One region of the Paenibacillus sp. J22R160 genome, then DNA from elsewhere that is predicted to be linked to it. Evidence: predicted binding sites of a transcription regulator. Region 1 holds the regulator's gene; each other region holds the start of a gene.
The links. The regulator Rex, encoded in region 1, represses fermentation and respiration genes when NADH is low (regulators of the CRP and FNR family bind a similar motif). The targets are predictions, from matches to a motif close to TTGTGAAATATTTCACAA.

Region 1 (4,289 bases):
CGAAGAGCGAGAATCTCAGGAGCAAATGATCTACGAAGTGGAGAAATCGCTTGAGAACGATCAACATTTGATGATTGAAGCGGGAACAGGCACGGGTAAATCACTTGGCTATTTGATCCCAGCACTCTATTATGGCATCAAATATGAGAAGAAAGTGGTTGTCTCCACGCACACCATTAATCTGCAAGAGCAGCTTAGAGAGCGGGATATTCCGCTGTTGAAGGAGATTTTTCCAGTTCCCTTCAAAGCAGCGGTACTGAAAGGAAGAAGTCACTATTTGTGCTTGCGCAAATTTGAGACGAAGCTGACTACCCGTGATTACGAGAATGGCAAAGAAGATCCAGTCACAGCGGCACAAATGGTTGTGTGGCTGAGTGAAACGGAGCATGGAGACGAAGAGGAAATCCATTTTGGAAATAAAGGCGCTCAATTCTGGTACTCGGTTGCCAGCGATACAGATTCTTGTTTGAATCGGATGTGCCCATGGTACAAAAAATGCTTCTATCACCGAGCGCGTAATGACGCCAATACGGCTGATGTGATAATTACGAACCATTCCCTTCTGTTTACCGATATGAAGGCGGAGAACCGCCTCCTACCGGCTTACAAGCACCTTGTTATTGATGAGGCGCATCACTTTGAAGAAGTAGCCAGTAAACACCTTGGCATCGAGCTGCATTCCGCGGCGATGTATCATTCGTTGACCTGGCTTTACAAGGATAATCGGAGCGGACAATTGCCGATGCTCCGGTTTCGACTGCAGAAATCGGATGAGCAGCAAGAACGCGCTGCTGCATGGAGTCATACGATTGATGGACTCTTCCCCAAAATCGTACAGATCAAAGAGGATTGGGACCGGCTGAGCGAATCGCTTTATGAGCTGCTGTCGTCCAAAAGCGATCCGTCGCAAACGGAGAATTCTACTTATGTCCTCCGAATGAAGCCGGAGACTTTGCCTGCCAATTGGCAGGAGCTGATGACGATGGAGGACAATATTTATCTGAATGCGAATGATTTGCTGCGCACGCTTGATAAATTGTTGAGCGATGTGAAGGAGCATCAGGATGTGTTCGGGGTTCAAGGATTAGTGACGGACCTTAACGGAACGGTGAAAGAGCTTTATGAACATCGGGATGCTCTGCATTTCTTTATGAAAATGGCTGATGAGGGCTATGTGTATTGGATGGAAGCGGGAACTTATGCCAGAGCGAAATCGCTTCAGCTTTTCTCGATCCCGACGGACGTAAGCAGCTTGCTTCAGCAGCATTTCTTTGAGACGAAAGACAGCATTATCATGACCTCCGCGACTTTGTCCGTGAATAAATCCTTCCAATATTCAGCAGATCAATTGGGATTGGTGATTCCGCAGGATGAAGAAAGCGGTAAGCTCAAAACCGTTCAATTGCCTTCTCCTTTTAATTATCGGGAGCAAGCCTTGGTTGTTATTCCAAGGGACTTTCCAACGATTAAAGGAGCTGGAGATCCCGTATTCATCGCATCGCTCATTGAATCGTTAAGTGAAGTTGCTATCGTGACCAAAGGTCGAATGCTCATCTTGTTCACATCGAACCGGATGCTCAAGCAGATTTATGCCGGGATGAAAGACTATTTGAAATCATACGGCATTACCGTACTCGGTCAAGGAGTTGACAGCGGCAACCGCAGTAAATTAACCCGTATGTTCCAGGACAACAAGATGTGCGTGCTTCTCGGCACCAGTTCATTCTGGGAAGGCGTTGACATACCTGGCGATGCACTGAGCTGTTTGGCCATTATCCGTCTGCCGTTTCAACCTCCAAATCATCCGTTAGTCGAGGCAAAATGCGAAAATATTAAGAAACGGAATGAGAACCCGTTTATGAAATTTTCTGTGCCGCAGGCGGTCATTCGATTTAAACAAGGCTTCGGCCGGTTAGTTAGACGCGCATCGGATAAAGGGATTGTGATCATCTATGATACGCGTGTCATTGAAACCTTTTATGGCAAGCACTTCCTCTACTCACTGCCTGGACCCAAAATCGAGCATATGACAACCGAACAAATGTTACCTAGGATTGAGCAGTGGATGGGGGAGGCGCAGAAATGAAATCACAAAAAATATCGGAGGCTGTTGTTCGCAGGCTGCCCATTTATCTACGGTTCCTCAACGAGCTGGCTATGAAAAATGTCGCAACGGTATCTTCGCAGGATTTGGGTCAAAAGCTTGATCTGAATCCGGCCCAGATTCGTAAGGATTTGGCCTATTTCGGAGAGTTCGGCAAAAAAGGCATCGGTTACGATATTGCTTATTTGATCGAGAAAATTAGGCAGATACTCAAGCTGGACCGGCATATTCAGGTTGCTCTTGTTGGAGCAGGAAATCTTGGCCGCGCATTGTGCAATTATAATACTTATCTGCGAAATGATATGAAAATTGTCGCTGTTTTTGATGCGATGCCCTCTAAAACAGGAGAAACTATTAATAATTTGACGGTTCAACCGATGGCGGAAATGAAGACGGTCTTATCGGAGTTAGGCGTGCGAATCGGAATTATCACAGTGCCTGCTAGCGAAGCTCAGAATGTCGCCAATCAATTTGTTGATTGCGGCATTGAAGCAATTTTGAATTTTGCACCAGTCATTATTAAGGTTCCTTCAGAAGTTCGTGTGCACTATGCGGATTTTACTACGGAGCTGCAAAGCTTAGCTTACTATTTAGATTAAATGAAATTTAGAGGACTTTCAGGGAACTAAACGTCGCTATTTCTATGAAAAAGAGGCAAAAGAGGCGCTCTCTCGGTCATTGGATGACTGGGTTCGCCTCTTTTTTATGGAGCCGAATCGAATAGCAGGAAGAACTCCCTTTGTTTCAAGCATGTCTCCGCTAGATCTGACTAATAACTGGAAAAAATACTGTTAATCAGTCCCTTTAAACCTGTTTTCAGGCTCTGTTGTCCGCATTAACAGGAGAAATTCCATTTATTCATGCCTGTAGCTGTGATTTTCAACGATTTAGTGGCAGTATTTCCCGTAAAACCAAAAACGCACCCCAAAAGTTTGAAAAAAGGCTGTCCCTCGGTCATTAATTGACTCGGGACAGCCTCTTTCTTTATTTAGAAGATAAGTCTGAAGATAAGGAAGTAAAGGGTGTACGCGAGCGCAATGCTGATCGGTATGGTAATAACCCAAGTGATCAACATGCGGCTGACAGTACCCCACTGAACTTCATGGAAGCGCATGACACTGCCTGTCCCAATAATGGCGGAGGAAATAACATGTGTTGTTGATAATGGTTTTCCAATATGGGTGGAGAACTGAATAACGAGTGACGATGTTAAGTCGGATGCGAATCCGTTAATCGGTTCGATTTTTACAATTTTCCCGGATACGGTTTTAATAATTTTCCATCCACCGATCGAAGTTCCTAGACCCATGGCCAAAGCTGCTGAGATCTTGACCCATAGAGGGACGTCTAGCGTTGTTTGAACATCGGCTGCGACTAGACCGAATACGATAATTCCCATGGCTTTCTGTGCATCGTTACCGCCATGCGAATAGGAAAGTAATCCGGCAGAAATAATCTGTAAAGTTCTGAAAATACGATTAAGCTTGGATCTGGACGTATTTCCGGACCATATGACAATGTATTTGATCAAAAGCATGATGACGTAACCAAGGACGAAGGCAATGATGGGTGAAAGGATCAAGATGATAATGATCTGCGTAAAACCGCTCCAATTCACCGCGTGCACGCCAGCACCAGCGATAACCGCACCGGCTAGAGCTCCGAGCAGGGTATGAGAAGAAGAGGAAGGTATGGCAAGGTACCATGTCAACAGGTTCCATATAATCGCTGCGAGCAGGGCTGCGATTACGATTTCAACGCCATTTTCAATTTTGGCTGGGTTCGCGATACTGCCACCGACCGTTTTGGCCACTTTGGAAGATACCATTGCGCCAACAAAGTTAAGCGTCGCTGCCATGGCGATAGCTACCCGCGGGCTGAGTGCGCGCGTAGAAATGGATGTGGCAATGGCATTGGCTGTATCATGAAATCCATTAATGAAATCAAAAAGTAAGGCTAGTACAACAATTACGATTAAATAAGTTAACATGATTTCCTCCTAAGAGCTTTCCATGCGGAAAACTATCCTTCGTACACATCGACCGATTAAAGTCTTATGAATAACGAAGTACCACGCTGTCTAGGATATTAGCTACGTCTTCACAAGCGTCCGTTGTCTCTTCTAAGCGCTCGTAGATTTCTTTTAGTTTGAAGTCTTCGTACGGGTCTTTGCGTGTGATGAAAA
Region 2 (4,289 bases), on a different contig from region 1:
GAGAAAATATCGCTTGTAATCAATCGGTACAAGCCGCGCATGAGGCCTTGATGAACTCGCCTGGTCACAAAGCGAACATTTTGAGCAAAGATTACACGCACATTGGCATCGGTATTGTTGCCGGAGGACCGTGCGGTAAAATGTTCACCCAGCAGTTCATCGGTAAGTAAACATACCGGTCTAACAGCCTCTGCCTGAATGAAGGGCAGGGGCTTATTTGTTTCCCGGTCATGGCTTAAAACAGTAAAGCCCCCGCAGAAAATTTCTGCAGAGGGCTTATAACAACTAATTAAGTTGCAGATACCGGTTTGATGGCTTCTGTCCATTCGTTATATGTCTGAAGAGCAGTTCCTTGCTCGATCGCATGACGGGCCATGTAGATACCTTCTTCGATGGACCCGGCTTTCTGGGATACCCAGAGGCGAACGGCGCTGTTCAGCAGCACCATGTTCAAGTAAGGAAGTTCAGCTTCTCCGCGCAAGACGGCCAAAGCCGTTTCACCCTGCAGCTGTGCCGTCCATTCAACTTCAGGCACTTCAACCATTAATTCATAGATTTCTGGATCTACAATGAATAATTCACTGGATCCATTTTGAATCACATAGGTTCTCGTGCGTTTTTCGATGGTAAGATCTTCTGAGCCTTCCATGCCTTGCACAACGATTCCACTCGTGATCCCTAGTTCAATGAGCAAATTCGTAATTTTCTCGAAAACCGTGCCATGGAAGACGCCGACAGCCATGAACGGGGCTTCCGTGAAACGAAGCAACTTCTCGGCGGTGTTGAACACGGTCCGCAAGCCAAGCTCCTTGCGGAGTTCGCGCAGCTCGCCAAGCGGTGCGCACCAGCTTTCCGTTGGCGCGAATAGGAAGCCTGTTCGTGCCGCTGCGGACACCAGCGCTTCGCGTGACGAGGTTAGCGCCGGCACGCCAAGCGCGTCAAGCACGTCCGCCAGCGTGATGCCCCATTTGGGCGGCATGCTCGGACTTCCGTGCAGCGTAGTCGGGAGGCCGCAAGCCGCAAGCACGAATGCGGTCGGCAGTGTCGCAATGAACGTACGGGTGCGACCATCATAAGGTCCTGCGCAGTCCATGCTGCCAGGTATCGGATAAGAAAAGGTGCGTTTACGCAGCGCGTGGATGAAGGCTTTGATCTCATCCGCCGATTCCATTTTAATACGCTCAGCCACAAGAAATGCGCCCATTTGAGCCTGAGTAGCGCTGCCCGTTAGCATGAGTTCTGCTGCTTGGGAAGCCTCTTCATACGAAAGATCTCTCGCTCCGCGTTTTCCGCGGCCTACTTCTTTTAGTAAAGATATCATCGTTTTCGGCCTCCTTGATTCTGATCTCGTAGTATTTGGTACACCTTGACGATGGAGGTAGCGACGTCTACCATACGTTTACGCTCATTCATGGCTTGTTTTCGCAAAAAGTCGTAGGCTTCTGCTTCGGAGATCCCTTTAATCTCGCATAAGATCCGCTTGGCTTGATCGACCCATTTGCGCTCCTCTAGTTTGGAGAGGAGCTGCTCGCGCTCCTGCTGCCATTCGGTTCGATGAAAATAGTGATTCACGCCCAAGAGCAGAGCACAGTGAATTTCAAGCGGACTCATCGTTGAACCGATTAAACCATCTATACCTGCATCCATTCTGCATTCATTAGAAGGAAAAGTGTGCGAGTCACACCACCAGAAGAGGGGAAGGCTGCGCTCAGCCAATACGCGTTTGCGCCATGCCTCCACTTGATCGGAGCTTACACTTAACAAAACAGCATCAATTTTAGGCATGATGAAGGAAATTTCTTTGATCGTAGATGCCGTGTAGACGCGAAAGCCCAAGTCCTTCAATACCTCGTCAGGCATGGATGCTTGTGTACCATTAGAATGGCTCATCTCGTTTGTGGATGGGGAGGAGGTAGCCGAGCGAGTTTGCTTCAACTCGTCGATCAGTATAAATGATTGCAACATTTGAATACCTCCATCGTTGTAAGCTTTATAACTCTATGGTAACTTTATGTGAGGTTTCTTCGGTGGATGAATGGTTATACGGCATTACTATAGCATATGAAATTGTTTTTTGTCGATATAGTAGATGAAATGGAATGGTTAAATATTTTTATGTTATGTTTATTGACATAAGTGTAAAGCCGTACTATAATCAAGTTAGAAATCGGCACAATGATGTGCCCCTAACGCAGGCAATGGCGCCTATCCCCTTACAAATACGTAACCGGATAGGCTTTTTATGTTTACTTTACAAAATTTAACGAAACATGCTGTTCACGAAGATGTGGCAGCAGTGGCAAAGAGGCCGACAAACATCCCAATGTATGTAGGGGTATGTTTGTCGGCCTTTTCTGTCCATGGGTGTCCAGACAGGCAGGAATCAGGATAGGGATTAAAGAAGGCGAAAAGCCTCACAAAAGGAGAGGGAAGCACATGGTTGATCGGAAAAGTTTTATGCAAGTGGGACACAAAGGGTCTTTGTTTAGTTCATTTTTGTATTTTGACATGAGCTTCATGGTATGGGTGCTTTTAGGACCTCTGGCGGTCGTACTTGCGAATGATTTCCACTTAAACGCTGCTGAAAAAGCGAACCTCGTTGCCTTGCCTACATTAGGTGGAGCGGTGCTTCGACTGGTGCTGGGCGTACTGACCGATAAGATTGGTCCTAAGCTTACTGGACAAATCGGACTAACGCTAACCTTAATTCCCTTATTCTGGGGATGGCAGTTCGCTGACACTATGAGCGATATGTACTTCGTGGCATTGATGCTCGGTATCGCCGGAGCCAGCTTTGCAGCCGCACTGCCGTTAGCGAGTTCCTGGTATCCACCGCAATATCAAGGTTTGGCGATGGGAATCGCCGGAGCAGGGAACAGCGGGACGATCTTCGCTACACTCTTTGCTAACCGGATTGCTCAGCATTATGGCGATTGGCATGTGGTGTTCGGTATTGCGATGATTCCAATTGCCATAACGTTGGTTGTTTTCAGTATTTTGGCAAAAGACAGCCCGTATAAACCAGCGCCCAAAACGGTTGCCGAATACGGCAGGGTTTTGAAACAGAAGGACTCTTGGTTGTTCTGTATTTTATATAGCGTAACGTTCGGCGGTTTCGTTGGAATGTCCACGTACTTAACAATCTTCTTTAATACACAATACGGTCTTTCACCGGTCCGAGCTGCTGATTTTACAACCCTTTGCGTAATCGGTGGAAGCTTCTTCCGACCTGTAGGCGGTTGGCTTGCCGATAAAGTTGGCGGCATTCGGATGCTAATGGGATTATATGGGGTTGTCGCACTGATGATGGCGGGGATTTCAACACTCCCAGCACTTTCGGTTACAACGGTCTTGTTATTCGTGGCTATGATGGCTTTTGGCATGGGGAACGGTTCGGTCTTCCAGCTTGTGCCTCAACGCTTCAAGTCAGAGATCGGTGTGGTTACTGGAATTGTCGGCGCTGCAGGCGGCTTAGGCGGATATTTCCTGCCTAAAATTCTCGGAAATGTGAAATTGGCAACAGGTTCTTTCGCACCAGGTTTCCTTATCTTGAGTGCAATCGCTGTGTGCTGCGTTATTTTGATTGCATCTGTGCAAGGGCAATGGAAGCGCAGCTGGATTGGCGATGGAGGCAAAGTGAAAGTATCTCCAACAGCAATTGATAGCGTGCATGCTTAGGTAATAGGTATAGCTGCTGGTCCTGCGGTGAGTTACCAACAGGATCAGCAGCACCACCTGATGAAAGTAAAGTGTTTGCTCATGCAGCCTGACACATTTCTGCAGGCAATATGAGCAAAGACGTTTACGACTTGCCGTCTTTGGTAGTTCAATCGAGCTACTTAAGCTCCATATCCCATATTTGCCATTTGGGAGTATCGCGTAGATTGCTGCTCCCAAGTGGACCTTTTTTAGCAGGACGGGTGTGGATAACTAAATGGGATATAGAGATAGAAACACTAGAGAGGAAGATGAGACCATGGCTCAAAAAGAAAAGTTGGTATTAGTCGGAAATGGAATGGCTGGTGTTAACGCAGTTGAACATTTGCTTAAACTTGCTCCGGATAAATATGAGGTAACTATTTTTGGGAGTGAGCCTCATCCGAACTATAACCGGATTTTGCTGTCCTACGTCCTTTCGGGAGATTCCAAAGTGGAGGATATTGTTATCCACCCCTATGAATGGTACACCAATAACCATATAACGCTCTATACGAACCAAACAGTGACGGCAATTGATACGGCAGCTCAAACAGTCACGAGCGACAAAGGCGTAACGGTTTCCTACGATA
Region 3 (4,289 bases), on a different contig from region 1:
GTGCTCAATGAACGCTTCCTTCCGCTCCGTTGGCACAAATAGAAATCTCCATGGCTCCCGGAGACCGTGATTTGGAGCCCAAACCGCATCATTGAGCAACGCCATCACCAGCTCTTCGGAGACTGGCTCATCCGTAAAAGCCCTTATCGTTCGCCGCGAACGAACCGTCAAAGCAACAGCACCTGGACCTGCCTCTTCTCTTATATACGGCTGTTTCATTACAGACCACCTCTAAATCATGAAATTGATAATCATTATCATTAAGGTAATCGTAAGCGAAACAACCCCTCCGTTCAATGGATATAATCTTTCAAGCATATGGACAAAATTCAATCCCCTCGTATGACTAGGGCGACAGCAGAGAATTAACCGCCAGATCTATAGCTAAGCTATGCTGTATTGGAGCATGACTATTGAACCAGCTTGGCACCTCAATCAATCGGCCGTTTTGGACAGCACGCAGAGCTTCCCATGTTGGGCTTTCCTTTAATTGTTTGGTTAATCGAGCATCGGAATTGGAGTTGCATGTTGTCAGGAAAATGTGGTTAGGATTCATTCGTTCCAAGTCCGCCTCAGCAATCACTGTGTAATGGCTATGCGGCTTTACGCCTAAAGGTGGAGCCAGCTTCAAATCCTTGTACAAAATATCTCCAAGCTGCCGTTTCCCCCCATATACTCGCCATTCATTGCCTGCATCAACAAGCACCATAACCGTTTGTCCTTGACCAATAACTGCGCCTAGGCGTGTTCTGGCTTCTGCCGCTTTATGCTCATAACGCTTCAGCCATGCGGCATATTGTTCCTTTTTGCCGAAAAGGCTTGCTAATTCATGCAAAGTGTCTCGCCAATCATCCTTATTGAAGAGCGTGATGGTCGGAGCGACATTTCGATAGGTGTCTGCGCTCAAGCTCTCCCAATTGACACCAAGAATTAGCTCAGGATCAGCACGCAGGACAGATTCTCGATCGGGACGATCCCAGCGGCCGACAATCTTAGTCTCCATGAGATCATCAGCGATATGCGGCAGCAGCCCGCGGATTTGATCGTTCCCTGCATACGATAGCGTTGCGAAGGGCTTAAGGTCGAGTGTTAGCAAATAGTCATTTAACAACGGAAACACCGTCATGATTTTGGCATCGACATGATTCTTCATATAGATCGTTGGTGAGACGCCTACAACTTTCTTAAATGTCCGACTAAAATAGAGCTCATCACGAAATCCTACTTTAGAAGCAACCGTTTTGAGGTTATGCTGCGATCTTAACCACGTTTTCGCATGTTCCATTCGCAGACGAGTCAAATACTCGATCGGTCGTACACCGATATGCTTTTTGAAAATCCCAGCAAAATTGCTCGGGCTGATGCCATGGCGCTGTGCCAACGTGCTAAGCGAAATATCCTCGTGGTAATAGGTCTCCATGAAGTCTTTGGCCTTCTCAATGGCAAACCGAGTGCCACCCTGCTGCTTGTCCGCTTGTTGATCGGCAATGATCGTGAACAGCAGCTCTTGAAAAACTAATTGCCGCTTCCACGGCAGTAATGGGCCTGACGCGCCCCCTAGCTCATGGAGCTGTTCAAATCCGCGCATAACAGTCGCTGAGTCGTTTAAAGCTACTAAACCCTCCTCGGCAAATATCTCTGCGCCTGTAGCATTTTTCCATTTGTATGTAAAAGATTGCATGATAAATTGAATGGACTTCTTCTCGTCTACAACTGCTTCCACTAAACTCTTCGGATGTAGGATGAATAACGAGCCAGGGACTGCCTCATATTTCGTCCCATTAATATATAAAACACCTCGGCCTTCCTGGATCTGTACAAGATGATAGCGCGAAATGAACCTGCGTCTTATATGTTTGCTTGCTGGGTATCGTTTACGCAGCAGTTGGCACAGACTAAAGCTGATGTCCCCCATTTGGTTCCATAGATGATCTTTGATCATAGTTAGTTGAACTTCCTTTCAATCCTTAACTGTTCCATGTTCAATGATAATCATTCTCACCGTTTCCGTCTAGTGGGTATAAACGCCATTTTCATCCAATGTTCACGAATTTGAAATATTTTCAATTATAATTTTGTGTCCATTAGGTGTACAATATGTAAATACGGTTTATATCCAATTGTGCGATGTTGCTACACATTTTCTTATGTGAAAAATGTTACAACCATCTGGGAAACATCTGTTTCACCCGTACACATTGTGACAGTACCCGATTTTTTTCATCGCAAAGGAGGATTTTCATATGTCACAGACATCTGCTGTTCAAGAAGTGGCAGCAACAGCTGCTGCGGAACCAAAATCGTTAGACGTACTCGACCAATTGCTAAAGCCTGAGGTGCAACAATCTTTGACTGTTCTGGTCGATAATCTGCCTAAACTGGCAGAAATGGTGACTGTGTTAACCAAAGCCTATGATTTTGCACAAAGTGTAGCAACGGACAAAGTATTGATCAACGATTTTGCCCAAGGTATTGGTGAGTTTGTTAAACCCGTACAAGAAAAGGCAAAAGACATTGCATCCGCGGCAATTGAAGCTGGCGAGCGCTCACAGGCTGAAGCAGGATCAACAATCGGTCTCTTCGGAATACTAAAAATGCTGAAGGATCCTGAAGTGCAGAAAACACTTCGTTTTGCACAAGCATTCTTGAACGTACTTTCTGAACGTAAAAATTAATACGGACTAGGGATGATAACGATGGCTAAACAAATACTTATTCTTGGCGGCGGTTATGGCGGCCTATTAACCGCATTGACAGCACGTAAACATCTGACAGCTTCAGAAGCGAACATAACAATCATCAACCGCTTCCCAACTCACCAAATTATCACAGAATTGCACCGTCTTGCAGGCGGAACAATTAAAGAGCAAGCTGTTGCACTACCATTGCAAAAACTGCTAGGCGACAAACAAGTCAACATCGTGGTTGATACTATTAAAGAAATTAAACCAGAAGATAAAAAAGTCGTTACAAGTAGTGGCGCAGTACATACTTACGATGCGCTAGTCGTTGCTCTAGGCAGCGAAACGAACTATTTCGGCATTCCAGGACTGGAAGAGAACAGCATGGTTCTTAAATCCGCTTCTGATGCTAACCGTATCCGCGAGCATGTCGAAGCTCGTCTGGATGCTTACAAAGCATCCGGCAACAAAGCTGACGCAACGATCGTAGTTGGCGGCGGCGGTCTAACAGGCGTAGAACTCGTAGGCGAATTCGCAGATAAGCTGCCTGAAATTTGCCACAGCAAAGGCATCGATTTCAGCGATGTCGCCATCTATTGCGTAGAAGCTGGCCCTGCCATCCTTCCAGTATTCCCTAAAGTACTGATCGAGCGCGCGGTGACAAGCCTTGAGAAGCGCGGAGTTACTTTCTTAACTGGCGTTGCAATTACGGAAGCTACCAAGAACACCGTATCGCTCAAAAATGGACAAACAATCGAGTCCAACACGATTATTTGGACTGGCGGCGTGAAAGGCAATCCGGTTGTCGGCAGCTGCGGAATCGCAGAAGATCGCGGTCGTGCGACTGTAACTTCAACACTTCAATCCACTTCTCACTCCGATATCTTCCTTGCAGGCGACTGCGCGGTGGTATTCCCTGAAGGAAGTGAAAGACCTTACCCTCCTACTGCACAACTTGCTTGGCAGATGGGCGAAACAGTTGGTTACAATCTGTCCGTTCAGATCAAGGGCGGCGCTATGGATAAATTCGTACCCGTATTCTCCGGAACACTTGGCAGCTTAGGGCGCAAAGACGGAATCGGCACAATCGGCGGAAACAGCACACAGCTGAAAGGCTTACCAGCTTCCCTGATGAAAGAAGCAAGTAACATTCGCTACTTGTCGCATATTCACGGTCTTTTCGCTTTAGCGTACTAAACCAGTAAAAAAGGATGCCCCCAGCCTCTCGCGGCTGCTAGGACATCCTTTTTTTGTTTTTCCAGCTTTAGTAATCGCTTACAATAAGGATTGAAATGAATGGCGGATAACGTCTCCCCTGCTAATGATGCCAACTAGCACGCCTCGATGGACCACAGGCAGTTTCTTAATTCGTTTTTTACCCAAGATTGCGGCGATTTGCTCGATATCTTCTTCTGCATCAACGGAGATCACTTTCTTTTGAGCGATTCTCATGACACACATAGGGAGCAAATTGCGAACCCTTTCATCAAACTCTTCATCGTCCCCTTTGATCACAGCCGTGTACATATAGGATCCGAATACATGATCATCATGTTTGCCGATATAACGCATAATATCTCCATCGCTAATGTAAGCAACCACTTCATT

Region 2: a site for Rex is predicted at 2,403-2,420, ahead of AC58UW_RS24850 (nitrate/nitrite transporter). Genes of this name have one in related genera too.
Region 3: a site for Rex is predicted at 2,148-2,165, ahead of AC58UW_RS22765 (helical membrane plugin domain-containing protein). Genes of this name have one in related genera too.

Annotation. Positions count from the first base shown of each region.
Region 1 is NZ_JCAUAU010000004.1:369,119-373,407, reverse strand. Features, by position in the region: gene dinG (ATP-dependent DNA helicase DinG) at 1-2,086, shown strand, start outside; gene AC58UW_RS12375 (redox-sensing transcriptional repressor Rex) at 2,083-2,703, shown strand; gene AC58UW_RS12370 (inorganic phosphate transporter) at 3,093-4,094, opposite strand; gene AC58UW_RS12365 (DUF47 domain-containing protein) at 4,159-4,289, opposite strand, start outside.
Region 2 is NZ_JCAUAU010000016.1:84,123-88,411, reverse strand. Features, by position in the region: gene AC58UW_RS24865 (peptidoglycan-binding protein) at 1-170, shown strand, start outside; gene AC58UW_RS24860 (anthranilate phosphoribosyltransferase) at 290-1,321, opposite strand; gene AC58UW_RS24855 (ANTAR domain-containing response regulator) at 1,318-1,965, opposite strand; gene AC58UW_RS24850 (nitrate/nitrite transporter) at 2,437-3,678, shown strand; gene nirB (nitrite reductase large subunit NirB) at 3,977-4,289, shown strand, end outside.
Region 3 is NZ_JCAUAU010000013.1:128,593-132,881, reverse strand. Features, by position in the region: gene AC58UW_RS22775 (nitroreductase family protein) at 1-219, opposite strand, end outside; gene AC58UW_RS22770 (AraC family transcriptional regulator) at 347-1,942, opposite strand; gene AC58UW_RS22765 (helical membrane plugin domain-containing protein) at 2,244-2,675, shown strand; gene AC58UW_RS22760 (NAD(P)/FAD-dependent oxidoreductase) at 2,697-3,878, shown strand; gene AC58UW_RS22755 (CBS domain-containing protein) at 3,957-4,289, opposite strand, start outside.